DNA from 3 places in the Pseudomonas sp. H11T01 genome. Region 2 is predicted to be linked to each of the others. Evidence: predicted binding sites of a transcription regulator. Region 2 holds the regulator's gene; each other region holds the start of a gene.
The links. The regulator FliA, encoded in region 2, starts transcription of late flagellar genes. The targets are predictions, from matches to a motif close to CTAAAGTTTNNNNNNNNNNNGCCGNTAA.
Positions count from the first base shown of each region.

Region 1 (5,705 bases), on a different contig from region 2:
ATGTCAGCCGCGCTGACGTCGAAGCCGGCTTCATCGAGTTCAATGATCTGATCGGCACCTGCCGCTTCCGTGACTGCAAGCATGACCGCGAACCGGGTTGCGCGCTGCTCAAGGCGCTGGAAGAAGGCCGCGTGCAGCAGCAACGGATGAACAGCTACCGCTCGATCATCGCCAGCCTGCCGGAAAACAGCTATTAAGTAGCGATCCGCAGAGACGAAAAAGCCGCGATCATCGCGGCTTTTTCGTGGTTACTGCTTCGGCGGTTCAGGAGCTTTGCCCGTCCCCCCTGCTTTCGGTGGACTGTCCTCAAAGAGGTTCAATCTCTCCCGAAGTTCATGGGCCGGCAGCGGCTGCTTGTCTGCCGGCACAGCGTTTGGATCGGCGGCCGCGTCCGGCACTTCCCCCGGCGCGCCCTGCCCTGGTGCCGGCGCTGGTACAGGCTCGGCACCTTGCTCGCCTTCGATGGCGCGCTGGGCTTTCTTGGTCAGCACAACGATGTCGATCCGCCGGTTGACCGGATTGAACGGATGCTCGCGATCAAACAATGCCGACGAGGCGAAACCCACCACCCTGGCCACTTGCTTATCCGGATAACCTCCAGCAACCAGTGCTCGGCGCGCGGCGTTGGCACGGTTAGCCGACAGCTCCCAGTTACCAAAGTCGCCGGTGCCCGTGTACGGTTTGGCATCGGTGTGGCCACTGACGCTGATCTTGTTCGGCACCGCTTTGATGGTGTCCGCCATGGCCAACAGGATGTCTTCAAAGTACGGTTTCAGCCGCGCACTGCCAGAGTCGAACATCGGCCGGTTCTCGGCGTCCATGATCTGGATGCGCAAACCGTCCGGGGTGATTTCGAACAGGATCTGGTCCTTGAATTTCTGCAGCTGCGGGTTCTCTTCAACCTTGTTCTGCAATTCTTGCAGCAGCAACTCGAGGCGTTCCTGCTCGACCTGTTCGGCCATGCTCTCGACCTGCTGGGTATCGACGGTGACCTTGTCCGGCTGCGGCTGAGACTTGACCTCGGGATTGATGGTCTTCTCCGGCGCCAGCTCCGGCGAGCCGCCCAGATCGATGATGAACGGCGTACCGCTTTCGGAGAAACCGATCGGGTCCTTGAAGTAACCGGCGATGGCGATCTTCTGCTCCGGGGTCGCGGTGGACAACAGCCACAGCACCAGGAAGAACGCCATCATCGCCGTCGCAAAGTCCGCGAAGGCAATTTTCCAGGCGCCCCCGTGATGCCCACCGGCGTAGCGCTTGACGCGCTTGATGATAATCGGCTGATTATTTTCCATGGCTTAGCGACCGCGAACCGCTTGTTCCAGCTCAGCGAAGCTAGGGCGGTGCGACGGGTACAGAACCTTGCGTCCGAATTCCACCGCCAGCGACGGCGGCATGCCAGAGGCCGATGCCACCAGCGAGGCCTTGATGGCTTCGTAGACGTTCAGTTCTTCCTTGGCATCATGGGCCAGCGAATGAGCCAGTGGGCCGAAGAAACCATAGGCCGCGAGAATACCGAAGAAGGTACCCACCAGCGCCGCGCCCACGTGCATGCCGATGGCTTTCTGATCACCTTCGCCGAGGGAGGCCATGGTCACCACGATACCCAAGACCGCCGCGACGATACCGAAACCGGGCATCGCATCAGCGATACCGTTGACCGCGTGGGAAGGATGCTCCAGATCTTCTTTCAGGCTGAACAGTTCCATGTCGAACAGACCTTCCAGCTCATGGGGAGCCATGTTGCCGGAGGACATGATGCGCAGGTAATCACAGATGTACGCAGTCATGCGGTCATCTTTGAGCACCGCCGGGTACTTGGCGAAGATCGGGCTGGCGGCAGCGTCTTCGATGTCGCCTTCAATCGCCATCATGCCTTCGCGACGGCTTTTGTTGAGGATCTCGTAGATCAGGCCCAGCACCTCCAGATAGAAGGTGTGAGTGAAACGCGAGCCGAACATCCCCAGGGATTTTTTGAGGACGTGCTTCGTCATATGGCCGGGGTTGGCTTGAAGGAACGCACCGAGGGCTGCACCACCAATGATCATGACCTCAAAAGGCTGAATCAGGGCGGCAATCTTGCCGTGGGAAAGCACGTATCCGCCAAGCACGCTCGCGAATACGACGATGATGCCGATAATTTTAGCCATAGTAGGAAAGTACTTATTGAGTCGGGTTCAAGGTCATATTCAGAAGTTAATAAAACTCTTCTTCTGCTTATCGGCAAAACTGCGCCAGACTGTAGGCCGTTAAGGCGAAAAACCAACTTGCCTCCTTTGGGGCGTGTTAATTGTGAATGATGATCGCGCCCAACCATGGCAAATGAAACGACAGTCCAAATTCCAAAACCCAACACCCTCGAAGGCTGGATAAAGCTCCTCGACTCGGTGCGTTTACCGGTGCCGCAAACCAGTCATGACCGGGTATGCAAAGCCATCGCCGACAGCCGCAGTTCAATGCGCGATATCGCCGAGTTGATGCAAGAGAGTCCCGCGTTGGCCCTCAGCGTGATTCGCGAAGCCAACCAACACACCCACGGCAGCATGACCGAGCCGGCCGAGAACCTTGAGGTCGCGATCAATCGCCTCGGTTTGAAGCGCACTGAAGAATTGCTCGCGCGCCTGCCGGCCTTGCCTCAGGACGAAATTCCGGTGGCGTTGCGGCAGTTGCAACTGATCAGCCAGCACGCCACACAACAAGCCAACGGCCTGTTTTCCAGCCGCCTGGCGCGACTCTGGCAAGACATCCACTGGGGCAGTTTGCTGTTCCTCTCACCCCTCTGGCCGATGGTGCTGACACATCCGCAATTGCTGGAAGAGTGGGAGCTGCGGGTCATTCACAAAGGCGAGTCGGCGAGCAAGGTCGAACAGGAACTGTTCGGCGTGCGTCTGTTGGAGCTCTGCCAGACCCTGGCCGAAATCTGGCACTTGCCGATCTGGGTGATGCAGGGTTATCGCCTGCTGCTCAAGGAGCAACGGGTACTGGTCAAGGTCTTGCGTATCGCCCGTGACAGCGATCACCGTTTGCGTCAGCAACAGCGACTGGACGCCGATCCGGCGTTGCGCCGCTGGCTGAATCAGCCGGCCAATACCGTGCTACTGGCCAATGGTCTGGCACTGTCGGCACAACACGCCTGGGACAGCCCGCACAGTCTGCGCTGGCAGTACCTGACCAGCCTCTATCTGCAAATACCGCTGGATGAATTGCAGCAACAATCTCACCAGCAGTCCGCACAGAGTGCACGCAACCATGCAATGCCCGACCTCTGGCACCCGGCCGAAGCGTTGCTCTGGCCCTGGAATGCACATCGCATCCATAGTGGTCTGCTCCCGGCGGCACCGCCCTCGGCCGAAGACCTGGTGGTGTGGCGCAAGCACTGTGCAGAGTTGCTGGTAGAACCGAGCCGCTTCACCAACGCCATGCACCTGACCACCTGCGCCCGTGATGCGCTGGTGGCCTGCGGAATGCGACGGGTAATGCTGTTGATGGCCGACCGCAGCCAGAGCAGTCTGCGAGTCCATCAGATCGCCGGCCTGCCCAAGGAATCGGCCATGCTGAATCTGCAGGTCAGCCAGAGCACCGCGCTGCAACGCCTGCTGGCACAACCGGCACAAGTTCGCCTGACACCGGCCAACAACGCACAATTTTCGACGCATCTGCCCAACAGCTTGCGCAGCCAGTTCGGTGGCGAGCATCTATTGTTGCGCTCGCTGAGCAGCAACGGCCGGGTGGTGATGCTGGTGGTGGCCGACCAGGGCGGCGGCCCGTTCTCGGAAATCACCGTGCAGGCCTTCGGAAAAACCGCGCAGTGCATCGAAAAGGCACTGCACAGCTTTACCAACCGCGGCAACTGACGCGCTACAATCCTCCCTTTTGTGCTCTGGAGACCTCACATGTCTGACTTCTCTGGCTTGCCGTTGGTGATCGAGCCCAGCGACCTGCTCGCCCGCCTCGACGCCCGCGAACTGATCCTGGTCGACCTGACCAGCAGCGCCCGCTACGCCGAGGGACACATCCCCGGTGCACGCTTCGTTGACCCCAAACGCACTCAGCTTGGCCAGGCGCCTGCGCCGGGCCTGCTTCCGACACAGGCCGCTCTTGAAGCGCTGTTCGGCGAACTGGGACACAACCCCAATGCGGTCTACGTGGTCTATGACGACGAAGGCGGCGGTTGGGCCGGGCGGTTCATCTGGTTGCTGGATGTCATCGGCCATAGCCACTACCACTATGTCGACGGCGGCCTATCAGCCTGGCTGACAGAAGGCTTGCCAATGTCGATCCAGGTCCCGGCAGCGGTTGGCGGCCCGGTCGCTCTGACCCTGCACGACGAACCCACGGCCACCCGCGAATACCTGCAAAGCCGTTTGGGCGCTGCCGATCTCGCGATTTGGGATGCGCGCGGACCGCTGGAGTATTCCGGCGAGAAAGTGCTTGCGGCCAAAGGCGGGCATATTCCCGGCGCGGTCAATTTCGAGTGGACGGCGGGCATGGATCGGGCACGCAACCTGCGCATCCGCACCGACATGCCGCAGATTCTCGAAAAACTCGGCATCACTAAAGACAAAGAAGTAATCACCCACTGCCAGACTCACCATCGTTCTGGCTTCACCTATCTGGTGGCCAAGGCGCTCGGTTATCCGCGAGTCAAAGGCTACGCCGGCTCCTGGGGCGAATGGGGCAACCACCCCGACACGCCTGTTGAGATTTAAGGTTTTTAAGGACAGTTAATGAAAAAGCGTTTGTTTATCCTCAGCCAGTACCTGCTGCCCCATCACCTGCTCTCGCGGCTGGCCGGCTGCATTGCAGAATGCCGCGTGCGCTGGTTCAAAAATGCCCTCACCGCCTGGTTCGCCAAGCGTTATCAGGTGGACATGTCGCAAGCGCTGGTCGAAGACCTGACCGCTTACGAGCACTTCAACGCCTTCTTCACCCGCGCCTTGAAAGACGGCGCGCGGCCGCTGGACCAGACGCCGGGCGCGATCCTCAGCCCGGCGGACGGTGCGGTCAGCCAGCTCGGTCCGATCGAGCACGGTCGCGTTTTCCAGGCCAAAGGTCACAGTTTCAGCGTGCTGGAACTGCTGGGCGGTGATGCCGCTGCGGCGGCGTCGTTCATGGGCGGCGAATTCGCCACTATTTACCTGTCGCCAAAAGACTACCACCGCGTGCACATGCCGCTGGCCGGCACCCTGCGTGAGATGGTCTACATCCCGGGCCGGATCTTCTCGGTCAACCAGACCACCGCCGAAAACGTCCCGGAACTGTTCGCCCGCAACGAGCGTGTGGCGTGCATTTTCGACACCGAGCGTGGGCCAATGGCCGTGGTGTTAGTGGGTGCGATGATTGTCGCTTCGATCGAAACGGTCTGGGCCGGGCTGGTGACACCGCCCAAGCGCGAGCTGAAAACCGTGCGTTACGACGAAGCCGCGCGTGCGCCGATTCACCTGGAAAAAGGTGCTGAACTGGGACGCTTCAAGCTCGGTTCTACCGCAGTCGTATTGTTCGGACCAGAGCAGGTGAAGTGGGCCGAAGAGCTGGTTGCCGGTTCGCCGGTACAGATGGGCCAAGGCATGGGCTTGCCCAAAGCGTAAGCATTTCTCCTTGTTTTTCGCCCCCACGAACCCTCGTGGAGGCGCAAAAGGTCGGCGCAGCGGGCGCCATTGCTGCTAGAGTCTGGGCAATCACTGGCCAGCCTTGTTCGATGTCTG
Region 1 covers NZ_JBLYED010000012.1:114,410-120,114, forward strand. Annotated here, with positions in the region: gene rsgA (small ribosomal subunit biogenesis GTPase RsgA) at 1-197, shown strand, start outside; gene motB (flagellar motor protein MotB) at 249-1,295, opposite strand; gene motA (flagellar motor stator protein MotA) at 1,299-2,150, opposite strand; gene ACN1C3_RS17650 (HDOD domain-containing protein) at 2,316-3,854, shown strand; gene rhdA (thiosulfate sulfurtransferase) at 3,894-4,709, shown strand; gene asd (archaetidylserine decarboxylase) at 4,728-5,588, shown strand.
Region 1: motA (flagellar motor stator protein MotA) is a predicted target of FliA. The motif match lies at 2,218-2,245, and genes of this name have one in related genera.

Region 2 (5,705 bases):
GGCGCTGAACGTGGCCTCCACGCGGGTGGTGATGCTCCACGGTCAGGAAGGCCATGCCTCGGCCGGTAAGGTGATTCAGGCCTTTGGTGAGGTGGTGATCGGCGGCAACTACGTGGTCGGTATCGTGGTTTTCGCGATTTTGATGATCATCAACTTCGTTGTGGTGACCAAGGGCGCCGGACGTATTTCCGAGGTGAGCGCGCGTTTCACCCTCGATGCGATGCCCGGCAAACAGATGGCGATCGACGCCGACCTCAACGCTGGCCTGATTGATCAGCCGCAAGCCAAGTTGCGCCGTCTTGAAGTGGCGCAAGAGGCTGAGTTTTACGGCTCGATGGACGGTGCCAGCAAATTCGTTCGCGGTGATGCCATCGCCGGTCTGCTGATTCTGTTCATCAATCTGATCGGTGGTATTGCGGTCGGTATCTTCCAGCACGGCATGACCTTCGCCGATGCGGGCAAGGTTTACGCACTGTTGACCATTGGTGACGGTTTGGTGGCGCAATTGCCATCACTGTTGCTGTCGACGGCGGCGGCGATCATGGTGACCCGTGCTTCCGGTTCCGAAGACATGGGCAAGCAAATCCATCGGCAAATGTTCGCCTCGCCCAAGGCCCTGGCGGTGGCTGCCGGTTTGATGGCGGTGATGGGTTTGGTGCCGGGCATGCCGCATTTCTCCTTCCTCAGCCTAGCCGCTGTCGCCGGTGGTATGGCGTACCTGGTGTGGAAGAAGCAAAACATCGTCAAGGTTCAGGCTCTGCAAGAGGTCCAGCGTCAGCAGGACCTCTTGCCTTCACCGTCGCGTGCTCAGGAAACCAAGGAATTGGGCTGGGATGACGTGACGCCGATCGACATGATCGGCCTGGAAGTCGGCTATCGACTGATCCCGCTGGTGGACCGTAACCAGGGTGGTCAGTTGCTGGCGCGGATCAAGGGTGTGCGCAAGAAGCTTTCCCAGGACCTGGGCTTCCTGATGCCGACTGTGCATATTCGTGACAACCTCGATCTGGCGCCGAGCGCCTACCGCCTGACCTTGATGGGTGTGACCCTGGCCGAAGCCGAGATTTACCCGGATCGCGAGCTGGCGATCAACCCGGGGCAGGTTTACGGCACGCTCAATGGTATTACCGCCAAAGATCCGGCCTTTGGTCTGGAGGCGGTGTGGATCGAGATCAGTCAGCGCTCCCAGGCGCAATCGCTGGGGTACACGGTGGTGGACGCCAGTACCGTGGTCGCCACGCACCTTAACCAGATTCTCTACAAGCACTCCAGTGAGCTGATTGGCCACGAAGAAGTTCAGCAACTCATGCAGTTGCTGGCCAAAGGCTCGCCAAAACTGGCGGAAGAGCTGGTGCCGGGTATTCTTTCTCTGTCGCAACTGCTCAAAGTGTTGCAGGCGTTGTTGGCTGAGCAGGTGCCGGTACGCGACATCCGCAGCATTGCCGAAGCCGTCGCGAACAATGCTGCCAAGAGTCAAGATACCGCCGCGTTGGTCGCTGCGGTGCGCGTCGGATTGTCGCGTGCCATCGTCCAAAGCATTGTGGGGCTTGAGTCCGAGCTGCCTGTGATCACCTTGGAGCCAAGGTTGGAACAGATATTGCTCAATAGTTTGCAGAAGGCAGGACAAGGCCAGGAAGAGGGCGTTCTGTTGGAGCCAAGCATGGCCGAGAAGCTGCAACGTTCGTTGATCGATGCGGCGCAGCGTCAGGAAATGCAAGGTCAACCGGTGATTCTGCTGGTAGCCGGTCCGGTACGCGCGATGCTCTCGCGGTTCGGACGTCTGGCAGTCCCGGGTTTGCACGTGTTGGCGTATCAGGAAATTCCTGACAACAAGCAAGTGACCATCGTTGCGACAGTAGGGCCCAACGGCTGAGGTAGTGGTTTATGCAAGTTAAGCGTTTTTTCGCCGCCGATATGCGCCAGGCCATGAAGCTGGTTCGCGATGAGCTGGGCGCTGATGCTGCCATTATCGGTAATCGTCGGATCGCCGGCGGTGTCGAGCTGACGGCTGCCCTGGATTACAAGCTGTCCGCGCTGGCACCGCGTGTGCCAAACATCGAGCTCGAAGACGAGTTGCGCAAAACCCAATCGCGGATCGTCACGGCCCAGGCGGAACTGAGCCTGCGCGGTGACGGTGATTCAACCATTAATCGCCAGTTGTTCGCCGGTTTGCCGTTGACGGCTGCCGAACCCTTGATCGAGCCGACGCTCGCTGAACCCCGTCGTCCAGCACCGGCACCCGCCGCTGCGCCTTCGGTGGATCAACGCGTTTTTGACTCGATGCGTTTCGAGCTCAACGGTTTGCGTGAACTGCTGGAAGTGCAGTTGGGCTCGCTGGCCTGGAACCAGTTGCAAGGCAGCAAACCACAGCAGGCCAACCTCTGGCGTCGCCTGCAACGCATCGGTTTGTCCGGTCCGCTGTCGCGCGATCTGCTGGCACTGACGGCTGAAATCGAAGAGCCTCGCCAGGCCTGGCGCATGCTGCTGGCGCACCTGGCGCGGATGATCGCAACACCCGAGATCGAGCCGCTGGAAGAGGGCGGTGTGATTGCTATGGTCGGCCCGGCCGGAATGGGCAAGACCACTACACTGGCCAAACTGGCGGCGCGTTATGTGCTCAAGTACGGCGCGCAGAATATCGCGCTGGTGAGCATGGACAGCTACCGGATCGGGGCTCAGGAACAACTCAAGACGTTGGGGCGTATCCTCAATGTCTCCGTAACCCATGTCGACCCGGGCCAGTCCCTGGCGCAGGCGCTCGATCCGCTGCTGCGCAAGCGTGTGGTGTTGATCGATACCGCCGGCCTTCAGGCCAGCGATCCGGCACTGCGCATGCAGCTGGAAAGCCTGGCTGGTCGCGGGATCAAATCAAAAAATTATCTGGTGTTGGCAACAACCAGCCAGAAACAGGTTCTAACCGCCGCTTATCACAGTTACAAACGTTGTGGGCTGGCCGGCTGCATCCTGACTAAACTGGATGAAACGGCGAGTCTGGGCGAAGTGTTGAGCCTGGCGATCAGTCACGAGTTACCCGTTGCCTATCTGACCGATGGGCCACGGATTCCGGATGATCTGCACTTGCCGCGACGCCATCAATTGGTCAGTCGCGCCGTGAGTGTGCAGATGCAGGAAGAACCCAGCGAAGAAGCCATGGCTGATATGTTCGCTGACCTCTACCACAGTCCGACCAAGCGGGTCGGCTGAGGTAACAATGAATAGATTGCAGTGTACCTACATCGATGGTCTGCCATGCATTGTTCCAATGGTGAACGCGCAGCCAGTTATGTGGCCTCCGTCTAAGTAAGACAAGGTAAAGAACGAACATGGGCAGCATGCATCCCGTACAGGTGATTGCGGTGACCGGCGGCAAAGGTGGCGTCGGGAAGACTAACGTGTCAGTGAACTTGTCCCTGGCTCTGGCTGAGCTCGGCCGGCGCGTCATGCTGCTGGATGCCGATCTGGGGCTGGCGAACGTCGACGTTCTATTAGGGCTGACACCCAAGCGCACTCTGGCCGATGTGGTCGAGGGGCGCTGTGAACTGCGCGATGTATTGCTGCAGGGCCCCGGAGGGATTCGTATCGTCCCGGCGGCGTCCGGCACGCAGAGCATGGTGCATCTGAGTCCGGCTCAACATGCCGGGCTGATCCAGGCCTTCAGCGACATTGGCGACAACCTCGACGTGCTGGTGATCGACACCGCCGCCGGTATCGGCGAGTCAGTGGTCAGTTTCGTTCGCGCAGCCCAGGAAGTACTGTTGGTGGTCTGCGACGAGCCGACCTCGATCACGGATGCCTACGCGCTGATCAAATTGCTCAATCGCGATTACGGCATGAACCGCTTCCGTGTGCTCGCCAACATGGCGCAGAGCCCGCAGGAAGGGCGCAATCTGTTCGCCAAGTTGACCAAGGTCACGGATCGCTTCCTGGACGTGGCCTTACAATACGTCGGTGCGGTTCCCTATGACGAATGTGTGCGCAAGGCTGTGCAAAAGCAGCGTGCAGTCTATGAGGCCTTCCCGCGTTCGAAGTGCGCACTGGCGTTCAAAGCCATTGCTCAGAAAGTCGATACCTGGCCGCTGCCTGCCAATCCACGCGGGCATCTGGAATTTTTCGTCGAGCGACTCGTGCATCAAACGGCGGGTCCTGTTCTATGACAGCCAGCGGTTACAACCTTTACAAAGCCTCTGCACGTGACAGCCAGTACGAACTGATCGAGCGCTATGCGCCACTGGTCAAACGTATTGCCTACCACTTGCTGGCACGCCTGCCGGCCAGTGTTCAGGTCGAGGATCTGATCCAGGCCGGGATGATCGGCTTGCTGGAAGTGTCGACCAAATACGATGCCAGCAAGGGTGCGAGTTTCGAGACGTATGCAGGTATTCGCATTCGTGGCGCGATGCTCGATGAAGTGCGTAAAGGTGACTGGGCTCCACGTTCGGTACACCGCAATACCCGAATGGTCAGTGACGCAATCCGCTCAATTGAAGCTAAAACCGGTCGTGACGCTAAAGATCACGAGGTTGCGGCCGAACTCCAATTGAGTCTCGACGATTATTACGGGATTTTGAACGACACCTTGGGCAGCCGGTTGTTCAGCTTCGACGATCTGTTACAGGACGGCGAGCATGAAGGGCTGCATGAGGATGGCGCGAGTGCTCATCTCGAGCCGTCGCGTGACCTGGAAGATGAACGCTTCCAGGCTGCGTTGGCGGACGCGATTGCCAATTTGCCGGAGCGTGAGCGACTGGTGTTGGCGCTGTACTACGACGAAGAGCTGAACCTCAAGGAAATCGGTGAGGTCCTGGGGGTCAGCGAATCGCGGGTCAGCCAGTTACACAGCCAGTGCGCAGCCCGCTTGCGGGGGCGTTTGGGGGAGTGGCGAGCGCGTTGACTGGCAGTGTGGGGACACTGCGAACGAGGTTGGTACGGCGTTGTTGCTGCACCGATCACGGCCCGTTGTAATCCATACAACCGTTGAGTGTTACGCCGAATTGATTGAATGGCGTGTCCAGGTGCTGGGCGCGTTTTAAGACTGCTTGGAGGTCGAATTGGACAAGAACATGAAAATCCTCATCGTTGATGACTTCTCAACGATGCGGCGGATCATAAAAAACCTGTTGCGTGACCTTGGGTTCACCAACACGGTCGAGGCGGATGACGGTACTACCGCGATTCCGGTCCTCAACAGCGGGAGCATCGACTTTCTGGTAACAGACTGGAACATGCCCGGCATGACGGGTATCGACCTGCTGCGCCACGTGCGTGCCGATGAAAAGCTCAAGCACCTGCCGGTGTTGATGGTCACGGCCGAAGCCAAGCGCGAGCAAATCATCGAAGCCGCTCAGGCCGGTGTGAACGGCTATGTGGTCAAACCATTCACGGCTCAGGCGTTAAAAGAAAAGATTGAAAAAATCTTCGAACGCATCGGTTGATGACGTCCGCCACGGGGGAGCTATGGAGCAATACGAAACTTCACAGGGCGATTTTGAATCGACCCTGAAAAAACATGCCCGCGAATTGGTCGACAGCCTTGAAAAAGGCAAATTCGGCGACGCCGTACAACTGATCCATGAGCTCAACCAGACCCGTGATCGTGGCCTGTACCAGGAAGTCGGCAAGCTCACCCGCGAGCTGCATAGCGCAATCGTCAATTTTCAAATTGACCCGAATATGCCGCAAGCCGAGGAAGTTTCACAGATCACGGA
Region 2 covers NZ_JBLYED010000041.1:3,366-9,070, forward strand. Annotated here, with positions in the region: gene flhA (flagellar biosynthesis protein FlhA) at 1-1,873, shown strand, start outside; gene flhF (flagellar biosynthesis protein FlhF) at 1,885-3,204, shown strand; gene fleN (flagellar synthesis regulator FleN) at 3,324-4,154, shown strand; gene fliA (RNA polymerase sigma factor FliA) at 4,151-4,891, shown strand; gene ACN1C3_RS31355 (chemotaxis response regulator CheY) at 5,061-5,432, shown strand; gene ACN1C3_RS31360 (protein phosphatase CheZ) at 5,455-5,705, shown strand, end outside.

Region 3 (5,705 bases), on a different contig from region 2:
ATTTTGTACGGGTCGCCGTTCGCGGCTTGCACAACAACAGGGATTGAGTCATGACGACCGATGGCCATCGTTCACTCGCGCAGCGATTGACGGGCATTGATGAGATTGAATGTGTCACTCCGGATCTGAATGGTGTGCCACGTGGCAAGGTGATGACCTGCGAGGGGTTCCTCGAGGGGCGACGGTTGCAGATGGCGCGGGGAGTGCTGCTGCAATGCATCATGGGCGGTTATCCGCCGGCGCGTTTTTACGGCAGCGATGACGGCGATCTGGCGCTCAATGCGGATCCGAAACATATCTATCGCTTGCCCTGGAGCAAGCAGCCGCGTGCGTTGGCGATTTGCGATGCGGATGAGTTGACCGGGGGAAGCTCAAACCTCTCAACTCGCGGCCAGCTTAAGGCGGTTATCGCGCGTTACGCGGCGCGGGGCCTGGCACCGGTGGTGGCGACCGAGCTGGAGTTTTTCGTATTTGCCCCGAACACCGACCCGACCCAGCCGTTCCTGCCGCCTGTTGGTCTGGACGGGCGTCGCGAGGACGGTCATTCGGCGTTCAGCATCAGTTCCAATAACGGCTTGCGGCCGTTCTTCAGTGAAGTGTATGAGTGCATGGCGGCGCTGGGTTTGCCGCGCGATACATTCATGCACGAGATGGGTATCAGCCAATTCGAGATCAATCTGTTGCACGGCGATCCGTTGCTGCTGGCTGATCAGACGTTCCTGTTCAAGCACTTGCTCAAAGAAGTCGCGCTCAAGCATGGTTTGACGGTGGTCTGCATGGCCAAGCCGCTGGCGCATACGCCGGGAAGCTCGATGCACATTCACCAAAGCATTGTGGAGCTGGGGACCGGGCGTAACGTGTTCAGCGACGATGCCGGCGAGCCGACCGCGACCTTCCGCCATTTCATCGGTGGTCAGCAAGCGGCTATGGCCGATTTCACTGCTCTTTTTGCGCCGAACGTGAACTCCTATCAGCGCTTGTGCCATCCTTATGCGTCGCCGAACAATGCCTGTTGGTCCCACGACAATCGGGCTGCGGGTTTGCGGATTCCGGCCAGTTCGCCCGTGGCGCGACGGGTCGAGAATCGTTTGCCTGGCGCCGATGCCAACCCTTATCTGGCGATTGCCGCAAGCCTGGCTGCCGGGCTTCATGGCATAGAAAACGAGTTGGAGCCGAGCGCGGCGATTCAGGGTGAATTCAAAGTGCCGGAAAGTTTGTCGTTACCTTGTACCTTGCATGCGTCTCTTGAGCGTCTGAAACGTAGCCAATTGGCAAAGGAACTGTTTGGTAAAGAGTTCATCGAAGGCTACATCGCTTCGAAGACCATGGAGCTGACTAGCTTCTATGATGAAATCACTCCCTGGGAGCGGCGTGTTTTAGCGGCCCAGGCATAACCGACTCGTCGCCGTCGGTCTATCGTTCTTGATAGCCCGATACTCAATTCAAGGAGCCGCTCGGAACGCCGATGCGCCAAATCTGGAAATCCTTTCGAGCGCTTTATTTCGCCTCGCTGATGATGCTTATCGGCTCAGGCTTACTCAGTACTTACCTGGCGTTGCGCCTGGCCGCCGACCATGTCGACGGTCTGTGGGTCGGTGCATTGATGGCAGCCAACTATTTCGGCCTGGTGCTGGGCGGGAAAATTGGCCACCGGCTGATTGCCCGGGTCGGACATATCCGGGCGTACGCGACGTGCGCCGGGATCGTCGGCGCGGCGGTGCTGGGCCATGGCCTGGTGGATTGGTTACCGGCCTGGCTGTTTCTGCGGATGATCGTCGGCCTGGGGATGATGTGTCAGTACATGGTCATTGAGAGCTGGTTGAACGAGCAGGCCGAAGCCAAGCAGCGTGGCCTGGTGTTCAGCGGCTACATGATTGCGTCCTATCTCGGGCTGGTGCTGGGTCAGCTGATTCTGGTCATGCACCCGGCACTGGGTCTGGAATTGCTGATGCTGGTGGCCCTGTGTTTTGCCTTGTGTCTGGTGCCCGTCGCCATGACCCGACGCATTCACCCGGCGCCCCTGCATCCGGCACCGATGGAGCCGCGCTTCTTTATGAAGCGTGTGCCGCAATCGTTGAGCACCGTGTTGGGTGCGGGGTTGATCGTCGGTTCGTTCTACGGTCTGGCACCGCTGTATGCCTCTCAGCAAGGGCTTTCCACGGAGCAGGTCGGTCTGTTCATGGGTAGCTGCATCTTTGCAGGTTTGCTGGTGCAGTGGCCGTTGGGCTGGTTGTCGGATCGCTATGATCGGGCGCTGTTGATCCGTAGTTTTGCGTTTTGTCTGGCACTGGCCGCGTTACCTCTGGCGATCATGCCGCAGGTGCCACTTGAGGTGCTGTTCATCGCCGGTTTCCTGTGTTCATTGGTGCAGTTCTGCCTGTATCCCTTGGCGGTGGCGTTTTCCAATGACCATGTTGAAGGTGATCGACGTGTTTCGCTGACGGCGATGCTGTTGGTGACTTACGGCGTCGGCGCAAGCATCGGGCCGTTGGCGGCGGGTGTGCTGATGAAGCTGTTCGGCAGTCATATGCTCTACGCGTTCTTCAGCTTTTTCGCACTGGTGCTGGTGTGGCGTATTCGGCCTAAGGCTGTGACCAACCTGCATCAGGTCGAGGATGCGCCTCTGCATCACGTGGCCATGCCAGACAGTATGTCGAGCTCGCCATTGGTGGCTTGCCTTGACCCGCGGGTCGACGAGCAGGTTGTACAGGATCAGATGCAGAACCATGTAAGCCCTGAATCCGAGCCTGAACCATCGCCTGAATCGGACCCTGATCCTGACCCGGACGCACCACCGCCTGAGGAGCCGGGGGAGGATCACCCTCACGGCCTCAGTGCAGCAAGGCCCTAGTCGTACAGGCCGCTAGAAACAAAAAACGGGCAGTCACCGAAAGGGACTGCCCGTTTTTTTATTGAGGTATCAGGTTCAGAAATCGTCTTTATCGAAGCGGCGTGCTTCACGCTGAAGCTGATAGACGAAACGTTCGACCTGCCGTTGCACCAGGCCGCTCATGTTGTGAAAGCGTACCCCGGCGAAGGTCGTGTCGATCCGTTCTTCGTGATGCAGATAGCGCAATTCGACCGGCGCGGTCATGTTGCCGAAGGGCAGGGCGGCGATGAAACGGTCATAGACCTCGCCTAGCTGCAGGCGGTCAGAGATGTCGCCGTCAAAGCGCAGCTTGCAGCCGGTAGCCGAAATATCCAGCAGTTTGCCGTTGACTGGCGCCTTGAGTTTTTCGCCGCCGAGCTCGATATTGACCAGCTGAGCCAGCTTCAGAGCGGCGCGAAAGGCGTTGCGACGTTGGTGATAGACCACTTCGACGGGCATCATGCCGCGATAGCAGCGACTACCATTGGATTCGTCGATCGTCAGGGCGCCATTGCCGTCCCACGCAATCCGCACGCCATCGTGGAAACCCTCGACGCGGTACGCTTCGCCATTGAGCAGGAAACGCTCGCCGTCGCGAGGAATCATTTCGTCCAGGGCGATCATGTTGCTGTCTCGATCAACTTCGACCAGATAGCTCTGAAAGCGCTGAGTGCGCTCGTGGAAAGTGATGATCAGTGGGTCATGGCTCTCTTGCAGCAACCGCAGATTGGCGGCGATTTCCAAAGGGGTAGTGAGCACCTTTGGTGGCTGCGGAGCATCTTCCGCGTTTAAGGCATTGAACACGGTTCATCAATCTCCAGACAAAATACGACACGCAAGAGCTAGCATTTTGCCAGCATGTTTCGCGCCTTGATAGAGCGCGCTCAACTCTGATTTCAAGCCTGACTGAGTGGTCGCGGCTTCGCAAGCCGGGAGGTGGATCCGCGAGCATCATAAAGGGCGGGAGGTTCGCCACCCGTGAGGATTTTCAGCTGATTGGCGGTGGTGGCCTGCTGAACCTGGATCGAGCGACCGTTGAGTTCGTTGGCTGTCTGGCATTTGGCCAGAAGCTGGTTGAGTTCATCGCTCTGAGTCAGCAACTGATCGCCAATGGACGATTGCCCGGCCAGTTGTTCCAGGCCGCTGTGATTGGCCGGCAGGTTAAGGCTGACAAGAATCTGGCTGCGTTTGCGGCCATGCTGTTCGAGCAAAATGATCAGTGCCTGTTTCTGCGCGAGAATATCTTCGAGCAGTGGCATGTCGCGACCGTGCAACGCCAGGGATTCGGCTTGCAGCAACTCCAGCAAATGTTGAGCGGGAGCAAAGTCGTCGGTGATCAGTTGCAGTAAATGAGTGTCGTGCATGGCTGGCCTTGGGTTTTAAGCGTCCAAAAGCCTGGCGCAGGCCTTTGGCTAGCGCTGGGCTTCGAAGTTGAGCAGTTTGCTGGCTACACGGTTGCTGTCGACTTTATAGCTGCCATCGGCAATCGCTTGCTTCAACTCGGCCACGCGGGCTTTGTCGACAGCAGGTTGATCGCGCAGCTTGTCAGTGACCTTCTGCAACTGTTGAGCCTCATTACTGAGGTGGACCGATTCCCCGCTTTTGCTGGTACTGGCCTGTTCGGCCGGGGTATTCACCGGCGCGGATTTACCGGCATCGCCGGTTTCCTTGCTGCCGCTGGTACGCGTACTGCTGGTGGGTGAGGGGGGGCTATTTAACCGGCTGAAATCGATGACCATAATAGAAAACCTCTGGGTATTTGGACGCTTGCCATGTTTTCGGCCATACCCGGAAAAACTTTAGGCTCAATTATGGGTAAGCGCGCAGCGGCGCTTGCCCTGCTTGAGGCACAGTTTAGGGAACGCTTTAGCACAGCGCCAGTTCTCTACATGGTGACTTCAACCTGGCCCGGGGCGGTCACACGCGCTTTGATCACCCGTTGAGAGTTCAGATTCTTGACCCTGATCTGTTCGCTCAGACCGCCGTTGGACAGGGCTTCGCCGGGCATTCGTACATTGAGCGTGCCGCTGCGGGCGGAGATCACCACTTGATCGCCTTTGCGAACGACCTCCGCTTGTTCCATGTGGACAAGGGTAATGACTTGGTCGGTGACCATTGGTCGGACGAGTTTCTGACCAATGGCTTGATCGACCGATGTCAGATAGCCCTGATTGATCTGACTGATGTCCCGCTCGCGTAACGCGACGTCCTCGGGCTCGATGATTCCGGTGCGTTTAAGGGGGCGAGTGGTGGTAACGACTTCTCGAAACAGGCGCACTTGAGCGGGAACGAAGACGGTCCAGGGTGAGGCTCCGTCGCAACGCACCTTTACGGTGACACGCCCCAGAGGCTGAGCCGGACTCTCCAGCGTCGCTGTCAATTCCTTGTCGCATAACGGCATGCGCAAGCGAGGATCGAGCTGGTTGACCTGGATTTCGTAGCGTCCCTGGGTCTGGCTGGTCGCCAAATAATCTTCAACGGTGAACTCAAGAAAGCCTTGAGTGACGCCGATAAGCAGATCAGGCAAGGTGACCGAGTCAGCAAAGGCAAGGCTGCCAACGTTGAAAAAGCACAGCGCTGACAACGCGCAAAGTAATTTTCGGTACTTTGATGTCCGGGAAGTCAGGTGTCGGAAAAGTGTCGTTTTTTCGTTCATAGCGGTTAAAAAGCAAGCCCCGTGCCGTTTAGCAATGAATGCGCGTCGGATCTTAAGCGTTGGTGTAGGAGTCTGGGCATGGCTGGTGTAATGGATTCGGTAAACCAGCGCACGCAACTGGTGGGGCAGAATCGCCTTGAGCTGTTGTTGTTCCGTCTTGACGGCCAGCAGCTGTATGGG
Region 3 covers NZ_JBLYED010000048.1:13,432-19,136, reverse strand. Annotated here, with positions in the region: gene ACN1C3_RS32755 (glutamine synthetase family protein) at 153-1,394, shown strand; gene ACN1C3_RS32750 (MFS transporter) at 1,466-2,851, shown strand; gene ACN1C3_RS32745 (flagellar brake protein) at 2,927-3,673, opposite strand; gene ACN1C3_RS32740 (flagella synthesis protein FlgN) at 3,766-4,233, opposite strand; gene flgM (flagellar biosynthesis anti-sigma factor FlgM) at 4,282-4,608, opposite strand; gene flgA (flagellar basal body P-ring formation chaperone FlgA) at 4,755-5,525, opposite strand; gene ACN1C3_RS32725 (chemotaxis protein CheV) at 5,604-5,705, shown strand, end outside.
Region 3: flgM (flagellar biosynthesis anti-sigma factor FlgM) is a predicted target of FliA. The motif match lies at 4,645-4,672, and genes of this name have one in related genera.